DNA from 3 places in the Parageobacillus sp. KH3-4 genome. Region 2 is predicted to be linked to each of the others. Evidence: riboswitches for the same ligand, from Rfam matches in the RefSeq annotation. Region 2 holds a riboswitch; each other region holds the start of a gene.
The links. A riboswitch is a leader RNA that binds a small molecule or an ion and turns the genes downstream of it on or off. The one in region 2 is predicted to bind thiamine pyrophosphate.
Positions count from the first base shown of each region.

Region 1: it holds a riboswitch for thiamine pyrophosphate, as region 2 does, so the genes downstream of both, tenA (thiaminase II) here and thiC (phosphomethylpyrimidine synthase ThiC) in region 2, are expected to answer to the same signal.
Region 3: it holds a riboswitch for thiamine pyrophosphate, as region 2 does, so the genes downstream of both, thiM (hydroxyethylthiazole kinase) here and thiC (phosphomethylpyrimidine synthase ThiC) in region 2, are expected to answer to the same signal.

Region 1 is NZ_AP025627.1:3,121,768-3,125,993, reverse strand. It holds gene MWM02_RS15725 (class I SAM-dependent rRNA methyltransferase) at 1-1,154, opposite strand, end outside; gene MWM02_RS15720 (hypothetical protein) at 1,244-1,480, shown strand; TPP riboswitch at 1,552-1,659, shown strand; gene tenA (thiaminase II) at 1,759-2,457, shown strand; gene MWM02_RS15710 (ECF transporter S component) at 2,441-3,031, shown strand; gene MWM02_RS15705 (ABC transporter ATP-binding protein) at 3,050-4,226, shown strand, end outside.
Region 2 is NZ_AP025627.1:3,426,026-3,430,251, reverse strand. It holds gene MWM02_RS17430 (methyl-accepting chemotaxis protein) at 1-1,174, shown strand, start outside; TPP riboswitch at 1,238-1,352, shown strand; gene thiC (phosphomethylpyrimidine synthase ThiC) at 1,505-3,226, shown strand; gene MWM02_RS17420 (hypothetical protein) at 3,204-3,389, shown strand; gene MWM02_RS17415 (hypothetical protein) at 3,783-3,959, shown strand; gene MWM02_RS17410 (aminotransferase class I/II-fold pyridoxal phosphate-dependent enzyme) at 3,962-4,226, shown strand, end outside.
Region 3 is NZ_AP025627.1:1,545,380-1,549,605, reverse strand. It holds gene thiE (thiamine phosphate synthase) at 1-355, opposite strand, end outside; gene thiD (bifunctional hydroxymethylpyrimidine kinase/phosphomethylpyrimidine kinase) at 365-1,168, opposite strand; gene thiM (hydroxyethylthiazole kinase) at 1,183-1,992, opposite strand; TPP riboswitch at 2,054-2,166, opposite strand; gene MWM02_RS08065 (glycosyltransferase family 2 protein) at 2,223-3,248, opposite strand; gene MWM02_RS08060 (DUF6044 family protein) at 3,262-4,226, opposite strand, start outside.

The DNA of each region.
Region 1 (4,226 bases), 300 kb from region 2:
AATTTTAAATAATCGCCTTCGTCGGCGGCAAGCAGCTTCGGATGGTCGTAGCCGGCGCCGCTCCAGTACACTTGCCGCAAAATTTTCTTCGCGTCAAACGCCGCTTCTGCGATCATCGCTTGGAACAAATCGGCGTGAACATGATACGAGCAGCTGGCGGTGACGAAAAAGCCGCCATCTTTGACAAGCTTTAAGCCGTTTAAGTTAATGTCTTTATAGCCGCGCAACGCTTTCGGAACGGCTTGTGCCGATTTCGCAAACGCCGGCGGGTCAATGATGACGACATCCCATTTCTTTCCGTCGCGAACTGCTTCGCGCAAATAATCGAAGGCATTGGCGACGACAAAATCGACGTTGGTAAAGCCGTTTAGCGCCGCATTGCGCTTTGCAGTTTCAATAGCGTGTTCGGAAATATCGACCGCGGTGACGTGTTTCGCTCCATATAAGCACGCATTGAGCATAAACGAACCGGTATGAGTAAAACAATCGAGCACCGTTGTATCGCTGTTAATAAGCGGTTTAATCGCCGCGCGGTTTTGTCTTTGGTCGAAGAAAAATCCCGTCTTTTGCCCGTTTTCAATGTCAACGATATATTTGACGCCGTTTTCTTCAATCAGCACTTCCGTTTCCGACTCGCCGTACCAAAAGCCTTTTTCTTGAGGCAATCCTTCCAGCTCGCGGACATACACGTCATTGCGCAAATAAATCGCTTTTGGCTGAAAAACTTCCAGCAAGCCGCGCAAAATCCAGTCTTTCCGTTTTTCCATTCCAAGAGAAAGAATTTGCGCGACAAGCACGTCTTCGTATTTATCGACGATCAGCCCCGGCAAAAAGTCGGCTTCGCCGTAAATGGCACGGCATGAGCGAACGCCGGGAATCATTCGCTGGCGGTACTCCCATGCTTTGCGGATTCGGGCGACAAACAATTGTTCATTTAGCTCTTCATCGGGATTTTGTGTCAAAACGCGCACAATAATTTGCGATTTCGGGTTAATATAGCCCTTTGCCAAAAAGTAGCGTTGATGATTGTATACATCGACAAAATCGCCTGGCTCAAAATCACCTTCAATATAATCGACTTCGCTTTGAAAAATCCACGGATGTCCTTGTTCTAACCGTTTTTTCCGCTTTCGTTTTAAAAATACGTTTGCCACGTTCTCCACTCCATTATGATGATGTAGTCGTTTGCTTTTTCTATGATACAGAATTGCGGCAAAAGAAGCAATGTGGACAGCGTGTCAACATGCGGGGATATAGATCAGATGATCGCAGCGGCAGGTTGGGGATTGAGAAAGCAAGTAAAAGCGCATTGGATTGGCATAGGGAATACGATTATCGGCAACGACAGATGGCCAGTCTGAAAACGATCGTCGGTGTAAAAATTCAAGCATATGCAGCGGTGAAGCGCCTGACGAACGCGGCAGGGCGCGAAGGGGAAACGCGTTATATAGGCGATGTGGCGAAAATTTCGGATGCGTAGCCGAAAAAGGGTTGACAATGATATTCACAGTGATATGATATACTCAAATAAGAAAATTTCATAGCGGACGCACAATCCACTAGGGGGGCCTTCAGAAAGGCTGAGATCAAAGTGTGCCTTTGAGACCCTTAGAACCTGATCTGGGTAATACCAGCGTAGGGAAGTGGAGTGGCGCAGTCGTGGTTTTTCCGTGTTTTTTGGCGACTAGTGTTTAACACCACTTTCTTTGCGCTTTTGTAAAGGAAGTGGTGTTTATTTTTTTAAAAGGGGAGATAAAGATGTCGTTTGCGATGGAATTGCGGAAAAAGGCCGACACCATTTGGCAGGCAAGTTTTGAACATCCTTTTGTGAGAGAGTTGGGGGAAGGGACGCTAGACCTTGTTCGTTTTCGTTATTATGTCATGCAAGATGCATATTATTTGCGCCATTTTGCGAGAGTGCAAGCGCTTGGAGCGGCGAAGTCTCCGGATTTGGCGACAACCGCACGCATGGCGCATCATGCCCAAAGCACATGTGAAGCGGAATTATCTTTGCATGAGACGTTTGCCGAGCTGCTTGGGATCACGGAAGAAGAGAAAGCGTCATTTATTCCGGCCCCAACCGCATACGCATATACGTCGCATATGTACCGGGCTGCGTACGAAGGACATCTAGGAGATGTGATTGCAGCGATTTTGCCGTGCTATTGGCTCTATTATGAAATTGGCGAGAGATTAAAAGATTGCCAGCCAGAAGAGCCAATCTATCAGAAATGGATTGGAACATACAGCTCCGAATGGTTTCGCGGCCTAGTGAAAGAGCAAATCGCCCGTTTGGATGCGATCGCCAAAGCAGTTACCGAATCTGATCGCAAGCGGATGGAGCAGCATTTTCTTATTAGCAGTGAATATGAGTACGAATTTTGGGAAATGGCATATCGTTTAGAAACATGGCCATCAGCAAGAAAGGAGATAAGAGAACATGCCAGCAACAACTAAAGGATTGAGGCTCGTTGATATTTTAACGACAATTGTGATTGCTGTCGTTTTTGGGATCATCTATAAAATTTGGGGGCCGCTTTATTACTCTGTTAAGCCACTCGGCTTCCATATTGATCAATTGATTTACGGCATGTGGTTTATCGCTGCGTCGGTGGCGTACTTGTTGATTCGTAAACCGGGCGTCGCGCTATTGGCGGAAATTGCTGCTTCTTCTGGAGAATTGATTATGGGTTCCGAATGGGGGTTAGAAGTGCTCATTTACGGAGTTGTGCAAGGACTTTTAGCGGAAGCAGTGTTTGCCGCATTTCGCTATAAACGATTTGACGCGTTGGTCGTGTCGCTTGGAGCGATTGGCTCGACGATCGGTTCGCTTGTGATGGATTTTTACAAAGGGTATATTGAAGCACTGGCTCCTTGGAACTTGGCGTTATTCCTTATCGCCCGCTTTATTGGCGCGATTGTCATTTCTGGTGTTTTCGCTGCTTCGCTAGTAAAGGCGTTGGAAAAAACGGGAGTGGTACAAATGCTGCGTCCAGCTTCAAAAGATGATTACGACGCGCTTGATCGTTAAAAAGGTGGCGTGCGAACGATGAAACCGATAGCTTCTGTGGAACGGTTGCGCTTGAAATTTCCTGGGAAAGATACGCTGTTATTCAAAGATTTATCGATCACATTTTACGAAGGAGAAAAAGTGTTGTTGCTCGGTCCATCCGGGTGCGGAAAATCGACATTGTTGCAAGTGCTGTCTGGCTTGATTCCGCATTCAATCGACGTTCCGATGAAAGCGGAACGGGTGCAGCTTCCCGATCATTGGGGTTATGTCTTTCAAGATCCTGATTCACAATTTTGCATGCCGTTTGTCGATGAAGAGATTGCCTTTGCGCTTGAAAACATCGGTGTGCCGCGCGAACAGATGAAAGAGAGGATCGAAAATCTGCTAGAAGCGGTTGGGCTTTTTGTCGATCCACATACTGATATTCATACGTTATCGGGAGGGATGAAGCAGCGGCTCGCCCTTGCTTCCGCGCTCGCGTTAGAGCCGGATGTGCTGTTTTTGGACGAACCGACGGCGATGATTGACGAAGAAGGGACGAAAGCGATTTGGCAGACGGTCAAACAAATCGCTCGCGACAAAACAGTGATCATCGTCGAACATAAAATCGATCATGTGCTTGATTTCGTCGATCGGATTATTTTATTGAACGATCAAGGCAAGATCATTGCTGATGGTCAAGCGCAAACGGTGTTTTCTAATTATAAAGACGTCATTGCTTCCCAAGGCATTTGGCATCCTGGCGTCTGGGATGAATATATAGCGAAGCGGCAATACCGGCGGGCGGCCGTCCAACAAGAGAAAATGATTCATCTTCGCCAATTTCGTGGATACCGCCTGCGCGATGTAAAAATACGCGTCGATGAAGCGACTGTGCGTGCGGGGGAATGGATTGCCATTACCGGCAAAAACGGTGCCGGGAAAAGCACGTTGTTGCACGCGTTGATGAAACTGATCCGCACAGACGGAACATATGAGTTATACGGAGAAGACAGCAAGCGGCTGAAACAGCTTCATCGTTTGATTGCGTTTGTCTTTCAAAATCCGGAATTTCAGTTTGTCGCTAATTCCGTGCGGGAGGAGATTGCATATTCGCTTCGTTTGGAAAAACGAAGTGAAGAGGAAATTACAGAAACGGTTGAACAATTGCTGCGTCGCTTCCACCTTTGGGAACAGCAAAATCAACATCCATATCAGCTTTCGATGGGACAAA
Region 2 (4,226 bases):
GGCGAATGGCATTAGCAGTGCGGCGTTTTGGTGGACGCTTGCTGCGACTATATTATTTGGTGCTGTAGTCGGAGTCGTTTCTGCGATGTTAAACTATCGTCGATTTATTGCCCCGATCGCTATTATCAATCAGCATTTAGACAAGATGACCAATGGAGATTTATTGGCGCGTGTTCCTATGAATGAAGTGAGACAGTTAAAACCGATTGCCGTGTCGCTCAATAAAATGGCGGAGGCTTGGCAGAAAGTCATCGCCAGCATTCAGCACCATTCCGATGAGATGACGCAATTTTCCAGACAATTAACGAACATTGCTGAACAGACGGCAAAAGCGACCGAACAAATCGCATCGACAATGGAAGCGATTGCGTCTAGTTCCGAGCAGCAAGCAAAAACGGCGCAAGAAACCTCGCAGGCAATGAATGAAATTTCTGATACTCTCACACAAGTAGCTGACAAAACGAGGAACGTTTCTACAAACGCGAATGAAATGTCAGCAAAAGCGCAATCTGGAAAGCAATCGATTTCGCAAATGGAAGAGCAAATGCGGTTTATTTATGAACACGTCCAGTCGCTTGGACAAGTGATTAAAGCTCTGGGAGAGCGTTCAAACGAAATTGGCCAAATTACACAGGTAATTACCGGCATCGCTTCACAAACGAATTTGCTTGCCTTAAACGCGGCGATTGAGGCGGCAAGAGCCGGAGAACAAGGGAAAGGATTCGCTGTTGTGGCGGATGAAGTTCGCAAATTGGCGGAGCAGTCCGCACAGTCGGCACAGCAAATTTCTCAACTAATTGGATATATTCAGGAAGAAACGGAAAAAGCGGTCGAATCGATGGAAACGGTCGTCAACGAGGTATCGCAAGGGCTTCATGTTGTGCAAACGGCAGAGCGGTCTTTTGAACAAATTCGCGAATCCGTTAGCGAAGTCAACGTTCAAATCGAACAAGTATCGGCGACGATCGAACAAATGACGGAAAACGCGAAGCAGGTAGCTGCTTCCATTGGCTATATGGCGGAGATGGTGGAACAATCTGCTTCCGGATCGGCGAATATTTCGGCGGCGACGCAGGAACAAATGGCGTCGGTTGAGGAAGTTACTTCATCGGCGTCATCGTTAAGCGAAATGGCAGAAAATATGCAAGCGATGTTAAAACGGTTCACCGTATAAGAAAGTGTGTTTACACTGCTTTATAAATATGTTAATATTAAAAAAAATTAAATAAGTTTATCGCTTATCTACTAGGGGAGTCCAATAGCTTGGACTGAGAAAAGAACGCGCTTAAGTTCTTTGACCCTTTGAACCTGATCTGGGTTATGCCAGCGTAGGGAAGTAGATAGCGGGAGTGTATGTGTTTGTTGCGTACGTTTCGGCTATTTGCGTTCCATCGGGTTCCTTGGGGAACCCGTTTTATTTTCTCCACATATTTCCCGCCCATCGCCCCCCGCGTTTTGGTGTAACCTCAGGTCTTCACCACTATTTTGAAGGAGGAGAAGTGACATGCAAAACATCGCATCTTTCATGCAATTTCCCGCCAGCAAAAAGGTGTACATCGAAGGTTCCCGTCCGGATATTCGCGTTCCGATGAGGGAAATCGCGTTAAGTCCGACAAAGACGGAAACAGGAATCATTGAAAATGAACCTGTTTGTGTTTATGACACAAGCGGGCCGTACACTGATCCTGATTTTCAGCCAGATATTCAAAAAGGATTGCCGCCGTTAAGAAAACGCTGGATTTTGGAAAGGGGAGACGTTGAAGAATACGAAGGTCGCCCAGTGAAACCGGAAGATAACGGATTCCGCAATGGAAAGCAATCAGAAATGATCCTTCCTTTCAGGAGAAAACCGCTGCGCGCTAAAAAAGGGAAAACCGTTACGCAAATGCATTACGCAAAACGAGGAATTATTACGCCAGAGATGGAGTTTGTCGCGATTCGCGAAAATATAGACCCGGAAATTGTGCGCCAAGAAGTAGCTGCGGGTAGAGCGATTATTCCTTCGAATATTAACCATCCGGAGAGCGAACCGATGATTATCGGAAGCCGCTTTCACGTTAAAATTAACGCGAATATTGGCAATTCTGCGGTAACATCGTCCATTGAAGAAGAAGTCGAAAAAATGCTGTGGGCGGTGCGCTGGGGCGCTGATACGATTATGGACTTGTCAACCGGAAAGCATATTCATGCCACAAGGGAATACATTATTCGCAACTCTCCTGTGCCTGTCGGGACGGTTCCGATTTACCAGGCGCTCGAAAAAGTCAATGGCGTTGTCGAAGATTTAACATGGGAGATTTACCGCGATACGCTCATCGAACAAGCAGAACAAGGGGTCGACTATTTTACCATTCACGCGGGGGTATTGCTTCGCTACATACCGATGACGGTAAACCGGACGACCGGCATCGTTTCGCGCGGCGGTTCGATTATGGCGCAATGGTGTTTGGCTCACCATGAAGAAAACTTCTTGTACACGCATTTTGATGAAATATGCGAGATTTTGAAAACGTACGATATTGCCGTATCGCTTGGAGACGGGCTGCGGCCGGGATCGATTGCCGATGCGAACGACGAAGCGCAGTTTGCCGAATTGGAGACGCTCGGAGAATTAACGGAAATCGCTTGGAAGCATGATGTGCAAGTGATGATCGAAGGACCGGGGCATGTGCCGATGCATAAAATTAAAGAAAACGTCGAAAAGCAAGTGGAAATTTGCAAAGGCGCGCCGTTTTACACGTTGGGACCGCTTACGACCGACATCGCGCCGGGATATGACCATATTACGTCCGCAATTGGGGCGGCGCTTATCGGCGCATACGGAACAGCGATGCTTTGTTACGTGACGCCAAAAGAGCATTTAGGCCTGCCAAATAAAGAAGATGTGCGTGAAGGAGTAATCGCTTATAAAATCGCCGCCCATGCCGCTGATTTGGCAAAAGGGCATCCTGGAGCGCAACAGCGCGATGACGCGCTATCAAAAGCGCGCTTTGAGTTTCGCTGGAACGACCAATTCAATCTTTCGCTTGATCCGGACCGGGCGCGGGAATATCATGATGAAACATTGCCGGCTGAGGCGGCGAAAGTCGCGCATTTTTGCTCAATGTGCGGGCCAAAGTTTTGTTCAATGAAAATTTCCCATGATTTGCAGCGAGCGGTCAAAGCAGAAGGGATGAAACAAAAAGCGAAGGAGTTTGTCGAAAATGGCTCATCCCTCTATCGTTGACGTTCAAGAGCTGCAAAAGGAAATTGCCGAACTGAAAGAGAAAATTTTTAAATTGGAACAGCAAATCGCCCATATTCAAAAAAATTGCCGGCATTCGTTTTTCGAGACACCGTTTATGCGCAAATGCGTCAAATGTCATTATGTAGAGATTTTATATTATTGAATAGCATCATTGGACAAAGAGGATAGATGGCTAATTCATCTTTTACTTGGAATAGGGAAGATGAATTAGCTTTTTTATTTTTGTTTTTAGTTGTTTCTTTCGCACTTTTTTATATTATGAAAGCATATTGGATCGCTTGTGGCGTGGCGTTTGCAAATGCTGAATTACAGGGAAGCGGAACACGGATTTTTGGCTGGGAAAGGAAGGCGGAAAAGAAGGGATTTTCGAATTTGTCGAATGGAAGTACGTATCGATGGGAATCCGTTCCCTTGTAATGGAACGTTTCTGCAGCCACCCGCGACAAGGGCGCATGTCCCCTTGCCGCGTAAATATATAAGATGTACGAAAACAGCTACGCAGTCTATTGCGGCGCCTTTATGGGCATTTGTATGTATGGCAACGGCCAGTATCATCATCGCCTCATTGATGATACTGGCCGCTTATTTTTATTTGGACGAAAGATTCGCCGTTCTGATCGCCTTTATGTTTGCCAACGTTGACGCCATGAATGAAATAAGCGAGCAAAAGCATAGATTAGGAGAGAAGGCATTATTTTATGCGAGAGGATAGGGATGAATATGTTTTCCGATATCGTCCAAACGATGCCTCCTTATGTATTTTCGCAGTTTCAAAAGAAAAAAGAAGAGCTGGTCAAGAAGGGGATCGATGTCATTGATTTAGGGATCGGAGCTCCTGATTTACCGCCGCCGCCTTTTATAGTGGAAAAATTAAAAGAGGAGTTAAACGAGCCAACCAATTATACGTATTCGCCGTATGCGGGATGCAAGGAATATCGGGAAGCGGTAGCGCTTTTTTACGAGCGGGAATATGGGGTGC
Region 3 (4,226 bases), 1.9 Mb from region 2:
GCGCCGACACTCCGAGAATTTTGTCGCCGATTTTTTCACGGACGACGCGCGCATCTTCATCATCCTGCCCGATATGCACCCCATCAGCATCAATAGCAAGCGCTAGTTCGACATCGTCATTGACGATAAACGGTATGCCGCGCTTTTGGCAAATGGCTTGCAGCTGTTTGGCAAACTCGTATTTTTGTTCGCCGGCAAACGCGCCGCTCCCTTTCTCACGAAATTGAAACAGCGTGATTCCGCCATCGATCGCTTCTGTTAACACTTCGAATGGCTGTTTTTTACAGTTTACACTTCCCATAATAAAATACACTTTCAATCGTTGCTTCATCTCTTCACTCGCGATCCGCGCCAATTTCCTCACCTACCGTGTTTGGTTGTCCCGGTACGCCCAATGGTTCGTCGGACCGTGGCCGTGGCCGATGCCTAATTCATGCTCAATGGCGGCTTGAATGAACGATTTCGCTGTCTGCACCGCTTCTTGAACCGTTTTTCCTTTGGCGAGCTCCGCCGTGATCGCCGCGGAAAACGTACAGCCCGTTCCGTGCGTATGTTTCGTATCAATGCGCTTGCTTGTGAAATAGAAAAATTCGCTGCCATCATATAATATATCGACCGTTTCCTCTCCGTCATCGTCGTGTCCGCCTTTAATTACGACATATTTCACTCCCTGTTCATGCAGGCGTTTCGCCGCTTCTTTGCGGTCCTCGATCGTTCGAATCTCCAGGCCGGTTAACGCTTCTGCCTCTGGAATGTTTGGGGTTGCCACCATCGCGAGCGGAAGCAAATATGTTTTCAGCGCGCTTACCGCCTCTTCTTGCAACAGCGGGGCGCCGCCTTTGGCAATCATGACCGGGTCGACGACGAGACGGTCCCATCCGAATTGTTTCACTTTCGCGGCAACTGCTTCAATAATTTCTGCACTAAACAGCATCCCCGTTTTTACCGCATCCGCTCCTAAATCGGTGCCGACGGATTCCATTTGTTGCGCGACCGCTTCCGGCGACAATGGGTACACTCCTTGCACGCCGAGCGTGTTTTGCGCCGTTACCGCCGTTAACGCGGACATTCCGAATACACGCAATTCTTGAAACGTCTTTAAATCCGCTTGAATCCCAGCGCCGCCGCCGCTGTCTGAACCGGCAATCGTCAACGCTTTATATACCATGATTTTCTCTCCTTTCATTCTCCTTGTTCGATGCGCCCGTATTTGCTGATTTCCTCCGCTTCCACGCGGGAAAGCGCGTCCAAAAAGGCGATTTGGAAGCTGCCAGGTCCTTGGTCTCCTGCATTTTTTGCTGCGATTTCTGCGGCAACCCCGTAGCTGACAAGCGCCGCTGCCGCCGCTTTTAGCACATCCCGCTCCACCGCGGCAAAAGCGCCGATCACGGATGTCAACAAGCAGCCGGTCCCGGTTACTTTCGTTAACAATGGATGTCCGTTATGAATGATATATATTGTCTCTCCATCTGTCGCGACATCGTCTTTTCCGGTAATGACGACTACCGTTTTCAGCTGCTTCGCCGCTTTTTTCGCCAAAGCAACGACATCGCCGCTTCCTTCTCCAGCGTCAACTCCTTTAATCTTCCACGTTTCCCCAATAACATTGGCAATTTCCGCCGCATTGCCGCGAATGGCCGATACTGCCACATTGCGAACGATGTTTCGCGCCGTCTCCGTGCGATACGGCGTCGCGCCGGCGCCAACAGGATCAAACATAACCGGGACGCCCGCTTCATTTGCCGACTTTCCGGCGATGACCATCGCTTCTACTTCCGTTTGATTTAATGTTCCGATATTTAAAACGAGCGCTCCGGCGATTTTGGCCATATCGGCGACTTCCTCTTTCGCATACGCCATCACCGGTGAAGCGCCTAACGCAAGCAAACCGTTCGCCGTAAAATTCGTTACGACAACGTTCGTAATATTATGTACGAGCGGGTTGGCTTTTCTCACCATTTGCAATACGTTTGCCGCTTCCTGGCTATTCATGTCCCATCCTCTCCCTTTTTTGCAAAATAAAAAACACTTTGCGCGCAAGCAAAGTGTATACGCATCTCATAGTCACTTTCCCTGCGCTGGCATTACCCAAACAGGTTCGAGCGGTCAACGGCGGAATATAGCCGTACTCTCAGCCTGCTTCCGCAAGCTCCCGCAAATAACATATATAATTTTTCACCAAAAAGTCTACTCCTTCTTTTCACATATTGCAAGTGAAATTATTACGAACGGTGTTTTCTCATTCCTGTCATCGTTGATCTTTCGGTTAGCGCAGGGGAGCGATGCTGCGGCTCCCATAAATTAAATAAATCAAGATCGACAATGTATCGAGGGCGGCGTTTTGTTTCTTTGTAAATTTTTCCAATATATTCCCCGATCAAGCCAAAGGCAATCAGCTGCAAGCCGCCGAGAAACCAAATGGATATAATGAGTGATGTCCATCCTGTCTGCGTATGGCCGGTAAATTTTAAAAAAAGGAAATATCCTCCGAATAATAGGCTAATGAAAAAAGAAGCAAAGCCGATGAGTGAAATCATGCGAATCGGCGTAACGCTAAACGAAGTGATTCCATCAAAAGCAAACGCAATCATTTTTTTGAGCGGATATTTCGTTTTTCCTGCAAGACGCTCTTTCCGGTCATATTGGACGGTTGTGGAACGGAGGCCAAGCAGCGGCACGATTCCGCGCAAAAACAAATTCACCTCTTCAAACCGTTCAAGCTCCTCGACCGCGCGCCGGCTCAGCAAACGATAATCGGCATGGTTATACACAAGGTCGACCCCCATCGCCCTCATCAGTTTATAAAACCATTGGGCGGTGTGGCGTTTAAAAAACGTATCAGTATCACGCTTATTCCGCACCCCATATACGATTTCATAGCCTTCATGAAACTTTTCGATGAAGTCGCGAATAACAGCAATGTCATCTTGCAAGTCGGCATCGATGGAAACGATGCAATCAGAACGCGTTTTCGCGGCTAAAAGTCCCGCCAGCAGCGCGTTTTGATGACCGGCGTTGCGCGCAAGTTTCAACCCTTTTACGTCTGGATAACGCAAGCTTGCTTTATAAATAATGTCCCACGTCGCGTCATCGCTTCCATCATCGACAAACAATAACGCGCTTTCGGGAGAAATAAGCCGCTCGGCGATCAGCTCCTCACGCAGGCCGCGTAGCCTATCGATCGTTTCCGGCAATACTTCTTCTTCATTGTAACACGGCACGACAATCGTAAGCATCGGTTCGTTCATGTCTATCCCCTCCTTACGGCATCACCTTGTACAAATAAATCGTCCATGCCGATTGTTTGGAACGAAACACTTTTACAAGCGCCAGCTGATTTTGTTTTGCGTTTTCAATCGGCAACGCCGAAAAAATGTAACGGCCGCCCATTTCGTGAAACACGTCGGTATTTAGCTGTAAACGTCTAATTGTTCGTTTGGAATGTTTTTTAAACATATAATGTTTCCCTAATTCGTCGACAAAAATGTAGCAGCGCCCTCCCCATTCATCAAAGTATTCGCGCAGCTTTTTGTTTTTTGCCAGCTCTTGCTCGATAATTTGGCGAAACTTGTGCTTATACGAAAGCGGATAAAAATTGTTATACGTATCCAACGTGTAAAAGCCGTTATATTGCGCGATTGCCGGATGAATGCCGATGCTGGCGACACGGTATGTATGAACGGGCCGTCCAATATATTCTTTCATTTCTTGAAACTGCTTTTCCGCATAAAACTCGCGAAACGACGGCTTATTGCGATGCGCAACTTCCTCGTTAAAAGCGGCAAGAACGACGAACTGGGCAGCAAGCGCCGCAAAACACACATTTTTCCATAAAATTCCTTGTTGCCATAAAATTTTGAGCGAAACGGCAAACAGTACGTAAATAACTGTCGGCCGCAAAAAGTGATAGCGGGCAAAATTAAATTTATCAAGAATGTCGAAACGCTCCGTTAACGGAACCCATCCTTTGTAAAACCAAAACGCGTACCACGTCGACAGCGCGACATTCAACACGTGTAAAAATATAAACAGCTTTTCCTGCTTCCATAACTTTTTCATCCAAACGATGTACAACGCCGTTAACGTCACCGGCAAAATGACCAGTCCGTGCACCGTCATCACATGCGTATGGCCGAGAACGTAATTTTTCACCATCAAACGTACGACGCGCCACAGCGGCAGACGAGCGTGAAAATATTCATCACGGCTCGTCGGTTCATCGGAAA